DNA from 4 places in the Kribbella sp. NBC_01245 genome. Region 4 is predicted to be linked to each of the others. Evidence: riboswitches for the same ligand, from Rfam matches in the RefSeq annotation. Region 4 holds a riboswitch; each other region holds the start of a gene.
The links. A riboswitch is a leader RNA that binds a small molecule or an ion and turns the genes downstream of it on or off. The one in region 4 is predicted to bind cobalamin.
Positions count from the first base shown of each region.

Region 1 (3,711 bases), 890 kb from region 4:
AGTCGCCGTACTCCCGATCGCGCAACCGCGGCGAGATCCGCGCCCGCAGTCCGAACTCCTCGGCCGTCCGTTGCGCGGCCACCTCGGGCGACACCCACGCCTCGGCCTCCGCGTCGAACCCGTTGCCCTTGGCAATGACCTGGCCGATGGCGCGGAGGCCGGCCGGATCAGGCTCACCATCGCCGCCCAGCACCATCCCCCGGAGGCCGGGAGTCAGTGCGTGGGCGACGAGCGTGAGCTTGATCAGGCGACACCACCCGTGGCGGCCGGTACGACCGTGCCGACCGGCTTGAGCCGGCGGTCGGCGAGTCCCGCGAAGGCGAATCCGAGCAACAGCCAGAGCACGGTTTGGGTGCCGAGCGCGGACAGCCGGAACTGCCAGAGCAGGGTCGCCGGGAAGGTGCCGGGGACCTCGTTGACGGCCGGGAGGATCAAGTACGCGGCGATGACCGTGACCGCGAACGCCGCCGTCCCGAAGGCAAGACGTACCCAGGCCGGGGGTTCGGTGAACCGGGCCTCGGCCCAGCGCGCGGCGGCGACGCCGGCCCAGACCGCGAGCAGTCCGATTACCAGGAGCAGCAAGTACGAGATGGTGCGCTTGGTGATCGTCTCGGGATCACCGACGGCCGGCGGATTGGCCGGGTATTTCAGGAACGGCACCAGCACGATGCCGATGAAGCCCGCGGCGGCGAGCCCGAGGGCGGCGTACGAGTCGCTGGTGGTGCGAAGGCGTCGTCGCAGCAGCGTGAAGGCGACCGCGAAGATGCCGCCGAGCGCGACGCCGTACAGGCTGGTCGCGAGGAACAACCCGGCCCGCTGGCCGTTGCGGCTGACCAGAGGTTCTTCCTCTGCCTCAGTAGCGGCGGGATCGTCAGAATGCGTGTGCGTGGGCGCGCCGGCCTCTTCGATGGCGATCGCGGCGTCGATGTGCGGTTCGCCCATCACGTACGCGAAGGTTCCGGCCAGCAGGCCGGCGAAAAGTCCCGCGATCAGTCCACGCACCAGCAGGGAGCTGAAGGTGCGCATGATCGTCGGCTCTAGTGGCAGGGGACGCCGAGCAGGTGGCGGCCGTCGTGCATCAGCTCGTGCATGAGCATGCCGGACCGGGACAACGCACCCTGGTCGAACGTGACCAGGTAGGCGAGCACCAGCAGCAGGCCAAGGGTGAGCATGGCGATCGGGAGCGAGATCGCCGGAGCGGCGACGGCGCGGGCAGGCGTGGGAACAGTCATCGGTGAACCTCCTGGGGAAATGCGCGTCCCCATTGAAAGGCTGCGATGCCTGAGCGTCCTGACTTCCGAGCGGCTGCTCGATTACAGTGGCGCGGCCGTACCGGTCTTGCACCGGTTTCCCTCATGACATCGCAGATGGCTCTCGAACCGTAGGTCCCCACCCCCACCCGGGTCAACGCGTGATGCATCACGCCCTGCCGGCTCAGGCGGCCAGACCGCTCAAAAGGTGAGGCGGTGGTGCCGAAGCGCATCTACGCTGGGGCGATGCCGTCCACGCAGCACTTGCTCGCGTTCGCCCTCACCGCTCTGATCATCATCGTGGTGCCGGGTCCGAGTGTCCTGTTCATCGTCGGCCGAGCCCTCGCCGCCGGTCGTCGCGAGGCGCTGCTCACGATGGCCGGCAACGCCATCGGTGCGGGCGTCATGCTCGCCGCCGTGGCCGTCGGCCTTGGCACGCTCATCGCCGCCAGCTCCGTCGCACTGCTGGTCGTGAAGCTCGCCGGCGCGGCGTACTTGGTCTATCTCGGCGTGCAGGCCTTTCGCCAACGGCGTTCGCTGGTAGCGGCTCTGACCAGCGGAAACACCACCACGCGTGCACGCCAGGCTATGTGGCAGGGCTTTCTGGTGGGGGTCACTAACGCGAAGACCGCCGTGTTCTTCGCGGCCGTACTTCCGCAGTTTGTGGACCGCTCTGCCGGGCACGCGGGTCTGCAGATCCTGCTGTTCGGTCTGACCTTTGTACTGATCGCCTTGGTCAGCGACAGCGTGTGGGCGCTAGTGGCCGGTACTGCCCGCCAGTGGTTCGCCCGATCCCCCAAGCGACTTGAACTGGTCGGCGGTACCGGCGGCCTGATGATCATCGGGCTCGGCGCCGGCATCGCGGTCAGCGCCTCCAAGGACTAGGTACGCCGTGCCGTCCAGACGCCTAGTAGGGCGATTAGGGCGGGGAGACCGAACGCCGTGAGGTAGGCGGTCATCGGTGAGTGGGGCTCGATTGCGGCGAAGAGCGAACCACCGATGGCCAGTACGGTCGCAGTGGCGAGAGAGTCGCTGAGCTGGAGTGCGGAGCTGTTTGCGCCCTGCTCCTCGCGTGACGAGTACTCGAGGATCAGCACGGACAGCGTTGGGAAGACCGTGCCCATGCCGAGACCGGCGAGACCCCAGCCGAGTACGCCGACCACGACCGGTACGGACGGGTTGAGCGTCAGGACGGCCGTACCGATTCCGACGACGATCGACGCCATACCGAGTTGCATGAAGGCGGAGTGCGACAGCGGCTGGTTCGGGCGCCCGCGGTACCAGGAGGCGCTGAACCACGCGAGCGCGCTCACCGTCAGCACCAGGCCCGCGAACGCCGGGGACAGCCCGCGCTCACGGGTCAGCATCAGCGGCAGGAATACCTCGGCGCCGAATCCGGCCGACGCGACCATGCCCCGCAAGGCCACGACCGACGGCAGCCCCCGGCGGATCGCGAACGTCCCGGCCGGCAGCAGCCGCGGCGCGAACACGACAACCGCGCCCAGGCCGATCGCGAGCAGGACTACCTGGGTCAGCCCGTTCTGCTGGCCGCCGTAGTGCAGGAGGCCGACGCCGATCGCGATGGCAACAGCCCAGGCGGTACGGCGATTCCAAATCGAGTCGGTCGTGGCGGCCGCGGGTGGTGCCATCTGACCGAGGCCGGGCCGCATCACCAGGGCCGCGGGGATGGCCAAGACCGGTACGGCGAGGAAGACGATGCGCCAGTTCGCGTGCTCGACGATGAGGCCCGCGATCGCCGGTCCGACCAGCGAGGGCACCACCCAGCCGGAGGCGAAGGCGGCGAAGATCCGCGGGCGGAGTTCCGGCGGGTAGAGCTGGCCCACTACGACGTACAACGCGACCGTCAGCAGGCCCGAGCCGAAGCCCTGGATGATCCGGCCCGCGACCAGCACCTCCATCGTGGGCGCGAATCCGGCGATCAGCAGGCCGGTGAGGAACCAGGCCGTGCCGTGCCAGAGCGGCCGGGCCGGACCCTTCGCGTCACTCCAGGTGCCGGACATCACCATCGCGATGACGGCCGAGGCGAGCGGGCCGCCGAAGGCCAGGGCGTACCAGGACAGGCCGTCGAGGGCGACCGCGACCGTCGGCATCGCGGTGGTGACGGCCAGGTTCTCGAAGGCGACCAGGGTGATCAGCGCGACCATACCGATGGTCAGCGAGCGGTATCGCGGGGACAGTACGCCGATCCGTTCGGCGCGCGGTTCGTTCGTCGTCAGCATGTCCCGAACCCTGGTACTTCAACACGACTTGAAGTCAAGCTCTCTATTTTTCATTCGTTCGTCGGAATCCGCCCTCCCAGCACCGCCGACCGGTGCAGGTCCGCGGCGGAAGGAGGGCGGATTCCGACGAACGAATGAAAAATAGAGGACGTCAGAGGGCGGCCGCGAGGATGAGGCCGAGCAGGGGTGGGCCGGCCTGCATCGCGGCGGCTTGCAGCATC
Region 1 covers NZ_CP108487.1:5,960,582-5,964,292, reverse strand. The annotation lists gene OG394_RS27220 (histidine phosphatase family protein) at 1-196, opposite strand, end outside; gene OG394_RS27215 (CbtA family protein) at 244-1,026, opposite strand; gene OG394_RS27210 (CbtB domain-containing protein) at 1,038-1,232, opposite strand; adenosylcobalamin (AdoCbl) riboswitch at 1,268-1,380, opposite strand; gene OG394_RS27205 (LysE family translocator) at 1,497-2,135, shown strand; gene OG394_RS27200 (MFS transporter) at 2,132-3,490, opposite strand; gene OG394_RS27195 (DUF1304 domain-containing protein) at 3,642-3,711, opposite strand, start outside.
Region 1: another riboswitch for cobalamin. It lies ahead of OG394_RS27210 (CbtB domain-containing protein); the one in region 4 lies ahead of metE (5-methyltetrahydropteroyltriglutamate--homocysteine S-methyltransferase).

Region 2 (3,711 bases), 2.9 Mb from region 4:
ACGGTCGCCGACAAGGTGGTCGACTCACCCGCCGCGAGTGGTGCCACGCTGCCGATCGTCACGCCGAGCCGAGGATCACCGGCCGCCGGCAACGTGGTCCCGATCATCTCCGGCCCGGGACCAACGCCGATCGCGGATACCCGCTTCATGAACGCCTCGTGGGACAACCCGGCTTCGACGCCACGCCACATCTTCTGCGCGAGTACGCCGAAGGTCGGTTCGACGAGACCGTGTACGTCCAGCTCGTCGTAGTCGGCATTCACGAGGTCGTTCCAGACCGCCGACATCGCGCCACGCAACAACGGCTCGTCGGGGCTGACGGTCTGGCCGCCGGCGAATACGTGCGGCTGCCAGTTGTCGAACAGCCAGCGGCCGTCCAGTCCGCGACCGTGGTAGTAGTTCGCGAACGGCACGATGTAGAGCAGCGCGTCGTTCGTGTTGATCAGCGGATAGCCGTCGGCCACGGCCGCCTTCGGGCCGTACCAGCCGTTGTTCCACGAGTTGATCGTCACGTCGCGGTCGTAGCCGTCGGCGCTACCCGCCATCACCGAGAAGCTGCCCCACGCCGACGCGGTCTTGCCGAGACCACGAACGTGCGCGGTGATGTCGTTGAAGTAGTTGCGGTACTCCGGCTCGTACTCGCGGGGGTACTCGTCAGCGCCGACGTGTACCGCCGGCCCTTTGAACCAAGGCGTGAACTCGTCGAAGACCTCTTTCATAAACTGCGTCGTGGCCGGCTTGGTGAGATCGAGGTGGTCGGAGTTGCCGCCGTTCAGCCCGAGCGACGGGTCGAACTTGATGAACGCGCGCGCGTGCGCCGGCGCATCGATCTCCGGCACGATCGTCACGTGGTGATCCGCCGCCACCGACTCCAGCCGGTTCCAGTCGCTGCGGGTGAAGGCGCCATCCGCGGCGGCAAGGCCCTTGAACCGCGGATTGTCCGACGCCAGCCGGAACGCAGACTGCGCCTTCGACCAGTCGCCACCCGGCGCGGTGATCTCGTTGTCGTTCAGGTGGATCTGGAAGGTGTTGAGCTTGAACCAGCTCATGTAGCGCACGTAATCGCGGATGTACTTCTGGTCGAACCACCGGCGCCCGACGTCGAGCATGAACCCGCGCACGGCGTAGTTCGGCCAGTCGACCGCACTACCGACCGGCACCGACGCCTCGCCCGGGCTCTCCCGCACCAGCATCTGGAGCAGACTGCGTGTCGCCCAAAAGGCGCCGGTCGACGTACGACTGGTGATCCTCACGCCGTACGTCGTATCGAGTCGGTATCCCTCCTTCTTGGCGACGGGGGTGGGCCCGACCTCGGCCGTGGGGTCGACGCGGAGGGCGATATCGCGTCGTCCGGGGTTCGCGTCGATGGCGATCGGCGCGGTCCAGCCGGTGATCTCCCGCAGGTCGTCGCGGAGTTGCTCGGCCACGCCGCGCAGCGCCACCGCGTCAGCCGGGCGAACGGTCACCCGCACGTCGGCTCGGAGGATCAGCCGGCCGGTGCCGCCCGTCCATTGCTGCAAGGCGGGCACGACCGGCGGCGCCGCATTCGGGGGAGCCGCCGTGGCGGCCGGCGGAGGAGCCGCGAGACCACCGGCCGCTAGCAGGACTGCGATGAACAGACGGGCGGGACGATTCATCAAGGCTCCTTTAGTAAACAGCGAATGCCTGAAGCTGATCATTAGAGCTCACAACGCGCAGTTTCGCGCTTTCGTGGAGTGTTGAGCACGACGTCCCCGAGGTCAAGGCCTCAAGTGCGGGTCCGCTAGAGTTCGGGGGTCATCGACGGCCATGCAGGAACCCGGTGCGAGTCCGGGACGGTCCCGCCACTGTGACCCCGAACCTGGGGGAGTCAGGAACTGCCGCCGTCGGATCAGCCCACCCGGGGCGCGGACACCCCGAGGAAGGACGCCGGCCATGCCTTCGGTCACCCCTGAGCTTCTGCTGCTTTCCACCGCGGATACCGATCTGCTCGCGGCGTCCCAGGCGGGAGTGGGCTGGCGTGTTGCCAACCCGGCCCGCGTGGAGCTTGACTCGCTGTCCACCCTGCTTGACGGCATCGAGGTCGTAGTGGTCCGCCTTTTGGGCGGTCGCCGCGCCTGGGAGGAGGGCCTCGATGCCGTCATCTCCTCGGGTATTCCCACCGTCGTACTGAGCGGTGAGGCCGCTCCCGACGCCGAGCTGATGTCGATGTCGACCGTGCCTGCCGGTGCGGTGACCGAGGCGCTCGCCTACTTGCGCGAAGGCGGTTCGGCCAACCTGGCGAACCTCGCCGCGTTCTTGCGCGACACGTTGCTGCTCACCGGTGACACGTTCGAGCCGCCGCAGACGCTGCCGACGTACGGCGTGCGCGAGGGGCGTTCATTGGTCAGCGACGGGCGTCCCGTGATCGGCGTCGTGTACTACCGTGCCCACGAGATCAGCGGCAACACCGCCTTCGTGGACGCCCTGGCCGACGCGATCGAGGCCGCCGGTGCGCAGGCGCTGCCGATCTACTGCGGCACCTTGCGCGGGCTCGACCCGTCCTCCGATGAGAACGCCGAGCTGTTCGGTCTGCTGAGCCGTTGCGACACCCTGGTCACCACCTTGCTCGCCGCGGGCGGAACGGTCGCGGCCGACGCGAGCGCGGGTGGCGCCGACGACGCGTGGGACGCGGGTGCGCTGGCCTCGCTGGACATCCCGTTGATCCAGGGCCTCGCGCTGACCTCGACGCGCGAGGTGTGGGAGGCGAGCGACGCGGCGATCACTCCGCTGGACGCCGCCACGCAGGTCGCGATTCCGGAGTTCGACGGCCGCCTGATCAGCATCCCGTTCTCCTTCAAGGCGTACGACTCCGAGGGTGTCGCGTCGTACGCGCCGGACCTGGAGCGATGCGCGCGCCTCGCCGGGATCGCCGTCGCGCAGGCGCGGCTGCGGCACGTCGAGCCGAAGGACAAGAAGCTCGCGCTCGTGCTCTCGTCGTACCCGACCAAGCACGCCCGGATCGGCAACGCGGTCGGCCTCGACACGCCTGCCAGCGCCGTCGTACTGCTGGGGCAGTTGCAGGAAGCCGGGTATGACCTCGGCAATCTGGATCTCGCGTCGTTGCAGGGGAGTGATGGCGCGGACGGGCTGATCCACCGGCTGATCGCGGCGGGTGGGCATGACGTCGATTGGCTGACCGACGAGCAGCTCGCGAACGCGGTCGCGAAGGTGCCGCTTTCGACGTACGCGAAGTGGTTCGGTGCGGTGCCTTTGTCGTTGCGGGAGGCAATGACCGAGGCGTGGGGTGAGGCGCCGGGTGAGTTGTACGTCGATAACTCCGGGACGGAGCCGGCGATTGCCCTTGCGGCGTTGAGGTTTGGCAACGTCGTCCTGATGATCCAGCCGCCCAGGGGGTTCGGGGAGAATCCGGTCGCGATCTACCACGATCCGGAGATGGCGCCTTCGCATCACTACCTGGCGGCTTATCGCTGGCTCGAGAATTCGCCTTCTGACGGTGGTTTTGGCGCGCATGCGGTCGTGCATCTCGGCAAGCACGGAACGCTGGAATGGCTGCCAGGCAAGGGAATTGGCATGGCGGCGGACTGCGCGCCGGACGCCGTACTGGGAAATCTGCCGCTGGTCTACCCGTTCATCGTGAACGACCCGGGTGAGGGTACGCAGGCCAAGCGCCGCGGGCACGCCGTCATCGTCGACCACCTGGTACCGCCGATGGCGCGCGCCGAGACGTAC
Region 2 covers NZ_CP108487.1:2,167,782-2,171,492, reverse strand. The annotation lists gene OG394_RS09605 (family 20 glycosylhydrolase) at 1-1,637, opposite strand, end outside; cobalamin riboswitch at 1,749-1,879, shown strand; gene cobN (cobaltochelatase subunit CobN) at 1,915-3,711, shown strand, end outside.
Region 2: another riboswitch for cobalamin. It lies ahead of cobN (cobaltochelatase subunit CobN); the one in region 4 lies ahead of metE (5-methyltetrahydropteroyltriglutamate--homocysteine S-methyltransferase).

Region 3 (3,711 bases), 3.4 Mb from region 4:
CGCGTGGCGCGCCGCCTACGTGCAGAATTCACGGCGCAGCCGCGTCGGCAGCCGTCGATCTCAGCCGCTCAGGCTGACCACAGTCCGTCACCAACGGTCGAACGGGCACCAGAACAAGTCCCATGGTTTGCATCTAGCTGCAAAGGTCAGTCGTTTGAAACCGCGCATAGCAGATGGGCATACTCGAACGGGTGATCGACACGCGGGGGTTTGACTTCGACGTTGCGGGCGAGGCATGATTCGAACATACGTTCGACGCGGGGTGAGGAGAAGTGGGATGCCGGAGCCATTTGACTGGGAGATTCTGCACCAGCAGTCGGCTATGGCGATGGTGCGAGGGCAGTTGGGGTTCAGCTGGTTGGTGTTGTCGGGCAGGTTGGCCGAGTTGACTGATGAGCAGTACTTCTGGCGGCCGAGTGACGAGGCGTTGACGATTGTGCGGCGGCACTATCCGGGGCGGTTCCGGCTGCATGGGAGTGGCGAGTGGGCGGCGCAGTGGCCGGCTGAGCCGGATCATCGCGGGCCGCGGACGATCGCGTGGTTGATCGCGCATTTGACCGAGACGTTCTTCGAGCGCTGGGAGTGGACGTTCGGCGAGAGCAGGCAGAGCCGGACCGACATCACCTTGCATGGCAACGCGCGGGACGCCGTCGCGTGGCTGACGCATTGGGTCGACGCGTGGCAGGAGTCGATCGCCGAGTTACCTGAGGAGGAGGTGATGACGATCGGGCTGAGCCAGGCCACCGGGCTGGATGCGGCGGCGCCGTTCGGGCATGTGGTGCTGCACCTCAATCGGGAGTTGATCCACCACGGTTCCGAGATCATGACGCTGCAGGATCTGCACGCCCTGGCGGCTTGATCTGGTACCGCGACACGCGAGGAGGATGTGCGGGGCGAAAGTGTTGAGGCGGGATAGCATCACAACCACTGGTGGTCCTGGGCGATCTATACCACAAGGTGTAGGGGTTCAGGGGTAAGAGGGAATCCGGTGTGAAACCGGAACTGCCCCGCAGCGGTGAACGGGAACGAAAGTCGTCAACAGCACTGGAAGCACTTGGTCCGGGAAGCGACGGCCGGTAGGAGCGCCTGGTATCAGGCATGCCCGTGAGTCCGAAGACCTGCCATCAGCGCGCGTACCGCCGGTACGTGCTGTCCGAGGCCTCGTGGGTGGGCTGCGCGGACGTGATGTGCAGCCGCGTCGCCATGGGCGCTGCCGTCTCGTCGTGTGCTCTCCGTCCCGCAGGCTCCGGGCCGCCAAGGCTCGCGAGGAGAGAGAGCTTGTGACCACCACTTCGGCCTCCCGAAGCACCGCAACAACTCAGGACCTGACCGTCGTACGGCGTGATGGGCGGAGCGCCGCGTTCGACGCGGGCAAGATCGGCGTCGCGCTGTCGAAGGCCTTCCTGGCCGTCGAAGGCGCGGACGCGGGTGCCAGCCATCGCGTTCGCGACCTGGTCGCCACCCTTACCGGGCAGGTGGTCGAGGCGCTGGGCAAGCGCGCTGCCGGCCGCCCGAGCGTTCAGGTCGAGGAGATCCAGGACCAGGTCGAGCTCGCGCTGATGCGCGCGGGTGAGCATCAGGTCGCCCGGGCTTACGTGCTGTACCGCGAGGAGCGCGCCAAGGCCCGCGTACCCGCCGACGCCGGTGAGCTCGACACGGCCGCGCCGATCGTCATCACGGTGCGCGCGATCGACGGCAGTACGGCGCCGCTGGATCTCGACCGGCTGCGCGTCATCATCGCCGAGGCGGCCGCCGGGCTCGACTCGGTCGACCCCGAGCTGATCCTGAACGAGACGCTCGGTTCCTGCTACAACGGCATCGCCCTGCACGAGGTCGAGCAGGCGCTGGTGATGGCGGCGCGGTCGTTCGTCGAGACCGAGCCGGAGTACAGCTTCGCCGCCTCGCGACTACTGCTCGACCAGATCCGCCGGGAGACGCTCGGCCGGGTCCACGGTGAACCCCGGCAGGCGAGTCAGGCCGAGATGGCCACGGCGTACGTCGAGTATTTCCCGAAGTACGTCGATGCCGGGATCGAGGCGGGGCTGCTCGATCCGGAGTTGGCGACGTTCGACCTGGGCCGGCTGGCCGAGGCGATCCGGCCCGAGCGCGATCTGCAGTTCGCGTTCCTCGGTCTGCAGACCTTGTACGACCGGTATCTGCTGCACATCGACAAGGTCCGGTTCGAGCTGCCGCAGGCGTTCTTCCTGCGCGTGGCGATGGGGATGGCGTTGCGCGAGGACGATCGCGAGGCGCGAGCGATCGAGTTCTACGAACTGCTCAGCTCGTTCCGGTTCATGTCCTCGACGCCGACGCTGTTCAACTCCGGCACCACCCGGCCGCAGCTGTCGTCGTGCTTCCTGACCACCGTGGACGACGACCTCTCGTCGATCTTCTCCAGCATCCGCAACAACGCGTTGCTCGCGAAGTACTCGGGCGGTCTGGGCAACGACTGGACGCCGGTGCGCGGGATCGGCGCCAAGATCAAAGGTACGAACGGCGAGTCCCAGGGCGTCGTACCGTTCCTGAAGATCGCCAACGACACGGCCGTCGCGGTGAACCAGTGCTTCGCTCCGGAAACTCTCGTCTACGCCGGGGCCGGCAGCATCGCGATCCGCGATATCAAGGTGGGCGATCTGGTGCTCGGTGCGAGCGGTCGCTATCGCGAGGTCACCAAGACCTTCACGTACGACCAGGACGACCCGATGGTCGAGGTTGACGCGAAGCACTCTATCGAGCCGCTCACGGTCACCGCAGGTCACCCTCTCTACGCGATTCAAGGCGTACCGCTGGAGCAGAGCAACGAGCGCACTTTCGAGTGGCTCGCGAAGGGGAAGGTCCAGGCAGCCTGGGTCGAGGCCGGCATGCTCAGCAGGGGTGACTACCTCGGGCAGGTCGTCCCGAAGGAGATCATTCCGGTCCACGATCTGACGGAAGACGATGCGCGCCTGTACGGCATCCTTCTCGGTGACGGCCACCTGTCGAAGAACGGCAGCCAATGGGGGGTATCGGGCAACCCACAGTGCGACACGCACCTGTCGTTCGTACGCGACTACCTCACCGCTCGCGATATCCACTTCTGGGAGAATGGGCGCGGTCACACCTACGTGCAGGTCCACTGGGCGGCCGGACGTGGCGCCAGAAGAGACCTGCGAACGGGACGTATCGTCGGACCAGGCGAGGCGACACTTCCGTTTGTCAGCGAGGACATCTACGACGAACAAGGCTCGAAGCACATTGCACGGCGGTTCGCTCATCTACCGCCCGCACAGACCCATGCGCTCATCCGCGGCCTCCTGGAAACGGACGGCGGGGTATCGCGTGGCGCCGAGATCTACTTCACGACTACTTCGCGAAAGCTCGCCTCCGACCTGCGCTACCAGCTGCTTCGGCTCGGGATTCCCATCGCGGGCCAATACCGCAAGCGGGACAATCCGCACGTCGGTCGACGGTCCGACGGATCTCACGCTACCTTCTCGAAGCCCGTACACGTCTTCGATCTCCGAATTCCCGCCGTACCGGGAATCGCCGAGCTCGTGGGCGTCACGCCGATCCGGAAGTTCAACTGGATCGCACACGAAGGCATGGTCTTCTCCCGGGTGCGCGAGGTCCGGACTACACCGACGGTGCCAGTCGTGCACGACCTTGAGGTCGACGTGGATGAGTCCTATATGACCAGTGCCGGTTTGGCCCACAACGGCGGTAAACGCAAGG
Region 3 covers NZ_CP108487.1:8,461,912-8,465,622, reverse strand. The annotation lists gene OG394_RS38960 (DinB family protein) at 278-859, shown strand; cobalamin riboswitch at 915-1,140, shown strand; gene OG394_RS38955 (ribonucleoside-diphosphate reductase subunit alpha) at 1,281-3,711, shown strand, end outside.
Region 3: another riboswitch for cobalamin. It lies ahead of OG394_RS38955 (ribonucleoside-diphosphate reductase subunit alpha); the one in region 4 lies ahead of metE (5-methyltetrahydropteroyltriglutamate--homocysteine S-methyltransferase).

Region 4 (3,711 bases):
GAGCAGACCGGCCAGCTCCTCCACCGAAGGCACCCGCGGCGAGTGGATGTCGTAAACCCCGGGCCCAACGCCGCGGCGGAAGCCGATCGCGGCCAGGTCGGCGAGCACCTCCATCCGGGAACGCGCGGCCTCGATCGTCGTGACGTCCGCGTCGAGCCCGTCGATACCCGCGATGACCGCGCCGAACTCCGAATAGCAAAGGTGCGTGTGGATCTGAACCCGCGCGGGCGCACCACCCGTCGCCAGCCGGAACGACGCGACGGACCAGTCCAGGTACGCCTTGCGCTCAGCCTCGCGTAGCGGCAGCAGTTCGCGCAGCGCGGGCTCATCCACCTGCACGACCGCGATTCCCGCCTCGACCAGGTCGGCGATCTCGTCGCGCAGTGCGAGTGCGACCTGGTCCGCGGTGTCCCCCAACGGCTGATCGTCCCGCACGAACGACCAGGCCAGGATCGTCACCGGCCCGGTCAGCATGCCCTTCACCGGTCGATCCGTCAGCGAGGCGGCGTACGTCGCCCAGGTGACGGTCATCGGCTCCGGGCGCGACACGTCGCCAAAGAGGATCGGCGGGCGCACGCAACGAGTGCCGTACGACTGAACCCAGCCGAGGTCGGTCGTCGCGAACCCGTCGAGCCGTTCCGCGAAGTACTGGACCATATCGTTGCGTTCAGGCTCACCGTGAACAAGAACGTCCAGCCCGATCGACTCCTGCAACCGGATCACCCGCTCGATCTCGGCCCGCATCAACGCGTCGTACGCCGCCTGGTCGATCCGTCCCGCGCGCAGATCCGCTCGCGCCCGGCGTACGTCGGAGGTCTGTGGGAACGACCCGATCGTGGTGGTCGCCAACGACGGCAGGGCGAGGGCTTCCTGCTGCGCGATCGCCCTTTCGTCGTACGGCGCACGCTGGCGGTCCGCGGGCATCAAACCTTCAACCCGGGCACGGATCGCGGCGTTGCGGCTCGGGTCCGTCGGTCGCCGCCAAGACTCGCCGATGCCCGGTACCGCGGTGCCGCTGGCCAGGTCGACGAGCACGCCCGAGTCGTCGCGCAAGGCCCGGCCGAGCAGTACCACCTCGTCGACCTTCTGCCGGGCGAAGGAGAGGCGCTTGCGGACATCGCGATCGAGGCCCGCCTCCACCTCAACGTCGTACGGCACGTGCAGCAACGAGCATGAGGTCGAAATCGTCAACTCGGCGCAGGCCCCGAGCAGCGTCGCGCAGGTGGTGAGGATCGCGCCGAGATCGGCTCGCCAGATGTTCCGGCCGTCCACCACGCCCGCGACGAGCTGCTTTGAGGCGAGCCCTGGCAAACCTGTGAGCTGAACGGACGGCGCAGCCACGAGGTCAACCGCGATACCGTCGACATCGGTTGCCGCGAGCAACGGAAGGGCTGGGCCGAGGTCGCCGAAATACCCTGCTACAAGGAGTTTCGGGCGGTTCGGCAGAGCGGAGAGCCGCCGATAGACCGAGGACAGCGCGTCGAGCTCCGCCTGGCTGCGATCTGCGACGTACGCCGGTTCGTCCAGCTGGACCCACTCGGCCCCGGCATCGGCGAGATGCGCGAGCAGTTCGGCGTACACCTCGACCAGCTGATCCAGCAGATCCAACGGCTGGAAGGACGCACCAGCCTCCGCGGAAGGCTTCGAGAGCAGCAAGAACGTCAGCGGCCCGATCAGCACCGGGCGGGTGTTCACGTCGAGTGCGGACGCTTCGGCAAGCTCCGCGAGCGGCTTGTCGCCCGCAAGGCGGAAGACCGTCGACTCGTCCAGCTCCGGCACCAGGTAGTGGTAGTTCGTATCGAACCACTTGGTCAGCTCGAGCGGCGCCACCTCGTCCCGGCCACGCGCCATCGCGAAGTACATGTCCAGATCGGTCAGACCGAGCGAGCGGTAGCGCCCGGGCACGGCGTCGAACAGCTGGATGTGGTCGAGCATCTGGTCGTAGTACGAAAAAGTGTTGCCGGGCAGGACGTCCAGACCGCGCCCGGCCAGGTCGTTCCAGGTCTCCCGGCGAAGGGTTTGCGCCACGTCGGCGAGGGCGGAGGCATCCAGGTCGCCGGCCCAGTACCGCTCGACGGCCTGCTTCAGCTCGCGCCGGGGCCCGATTCTCGGATAGCCCAGCACAGTGGTGTTGATGTTCACGTCTCTCTCCTCGCGAGCGTGCGGCCGGATCGCCTGACGCCGAGAGAGGAGACGGAACCGGCCATCGCGGCCGAGCCCGGGCTGGCCCTCCCACGGGACCGGCGACCCCCGCGCACCGGTCGGCGCACGGGCTTGAAGGCAGGTCTTCGGACTCACGGGCAGGCCGGTCTCGCGACCGGTGGACCTACTGGCCGTCGCTTCCCAGACGCTAGTCCAGTGCTTCTGACGGCGGTCGTTCCCGTTCACCGCTGCGGGGCAGTCCCGGATTCACACCGGGTTCCCTGTTGCCTCACCCAGCCGTTTCTGACCGGGTGAACCTTCAGCACTCGCCAGCCTAGTCGTTCAAAGCCATTGTGCGACGTGGTTTTGGCAACACCAGCGGCGTTCCGGTCAGCGGGTCCTCGATCACGGCACAAGGCAGACCGAAGACCTCCTCGACCAGCTCCGCCGTCACCACGTCGCGCGGCGGGCCTTCGGCGACCACCTGACCGCCTTTGAGAGCAATCAGGTGGTCCGCATACCGGCTGGCCAGGTTGAGATCGTGGAGGACCAGCACGATCGTCTTACCCCGTACGACGTTGAGATCGTGGACGAGATCGAGCACTTCCAGCTGATGCGCCAGGTCGAGGAACGTGGTCGGCTCGTCCAGCAGCATGATCTCGGCGTCCTGCGCGAGGGCGAGCGCGATCCAGACCCGCTGGCGCTGCCCACCGGACAACTCGTCCAGCGAGCGATCGGCCAGATCCAGCGTGTCTGTCGCCTTTAGTGCATCGAGCACGGCCTGTTCGTCCTGCTTCGACCATTGCCGGAACCAGCGCTGGTGCGGATGACGCCCGCGTCCGACCAGGTCCGCGACCGTGATGCCGTCCGGCGCGATGGGTTGTTGCGGCAGCATGCCGAGCCGGGTCGCGAGTACGCCCCCGGGCAGCCGCGTGACGTCCACGTGGTCGAGCAGTACGACGCCGCCTCGGGGTGCGAGCAGCCGGGCCAGACCGCGGAGCAGCGTCGACTTGCCGCACGCGTTCGCGCCCACGATGACGGTCACCCGGCCGGCCGGGATCCGGACCGAGAGATCCGCGACCACCGGCCGATCGTCGTACCCAAGATTGAGGTGCTGCGCTTCGAGTGCCATAGGTCAGCCTCCGCGCCCGACGCGATTCGCGCGGGCCATCAAGATGAGCAGGTACGGCGCGCCGAGAAAGGCCGTCACGATGCCTACCGGCAACGTCGTCGGTGCGAAGATCTGGCGCGCCACCAGATCCGAAACGACCACCAGCAACGCCCCGATCGCGCCCGAGGTGAGCAGGCCGATGACGCGCTCGGCCAAGAGGCGACGAGTGATCTGCGGAGCGACCAGCGCGACGAATCCGATCGGCCCGGCCGCTGCCGTCGCGAGCGCTGCGAGGCCGACGCCTGCCAGGATCAGCAGGCCGCGTGCCAGTTCGACGCGGCCGGCCAGGGTTCGGGCGAGGTCGTCGCCGAGTTCGAGCAGCCGGAGTTGACGGGAGAGCAAGAGCGCGAACGGAACGCCGATGAGCAAGGTGCCGCCCATCAACGCGGCATGGGTCC
Region 4 covers NZ_CP108487.1:5,070,687-5,074,397, forward strand. The annotation lists gene metE (5-methyltetrahydropteroyltriglutamate--homocysteine S-methyltransferase) at 1-2,142, opposite strand, end outside; cobalamin riboswitch at 2,263-2,478, opposite strand; gene OG394_RS22890 (ABC transporter ATP-binding protein) at 2,477-3,274, opposite strand; gene OG394_RS22895 (FecCD family ABC transporter permease) at 3,278-3,711, opposite strand, start outside.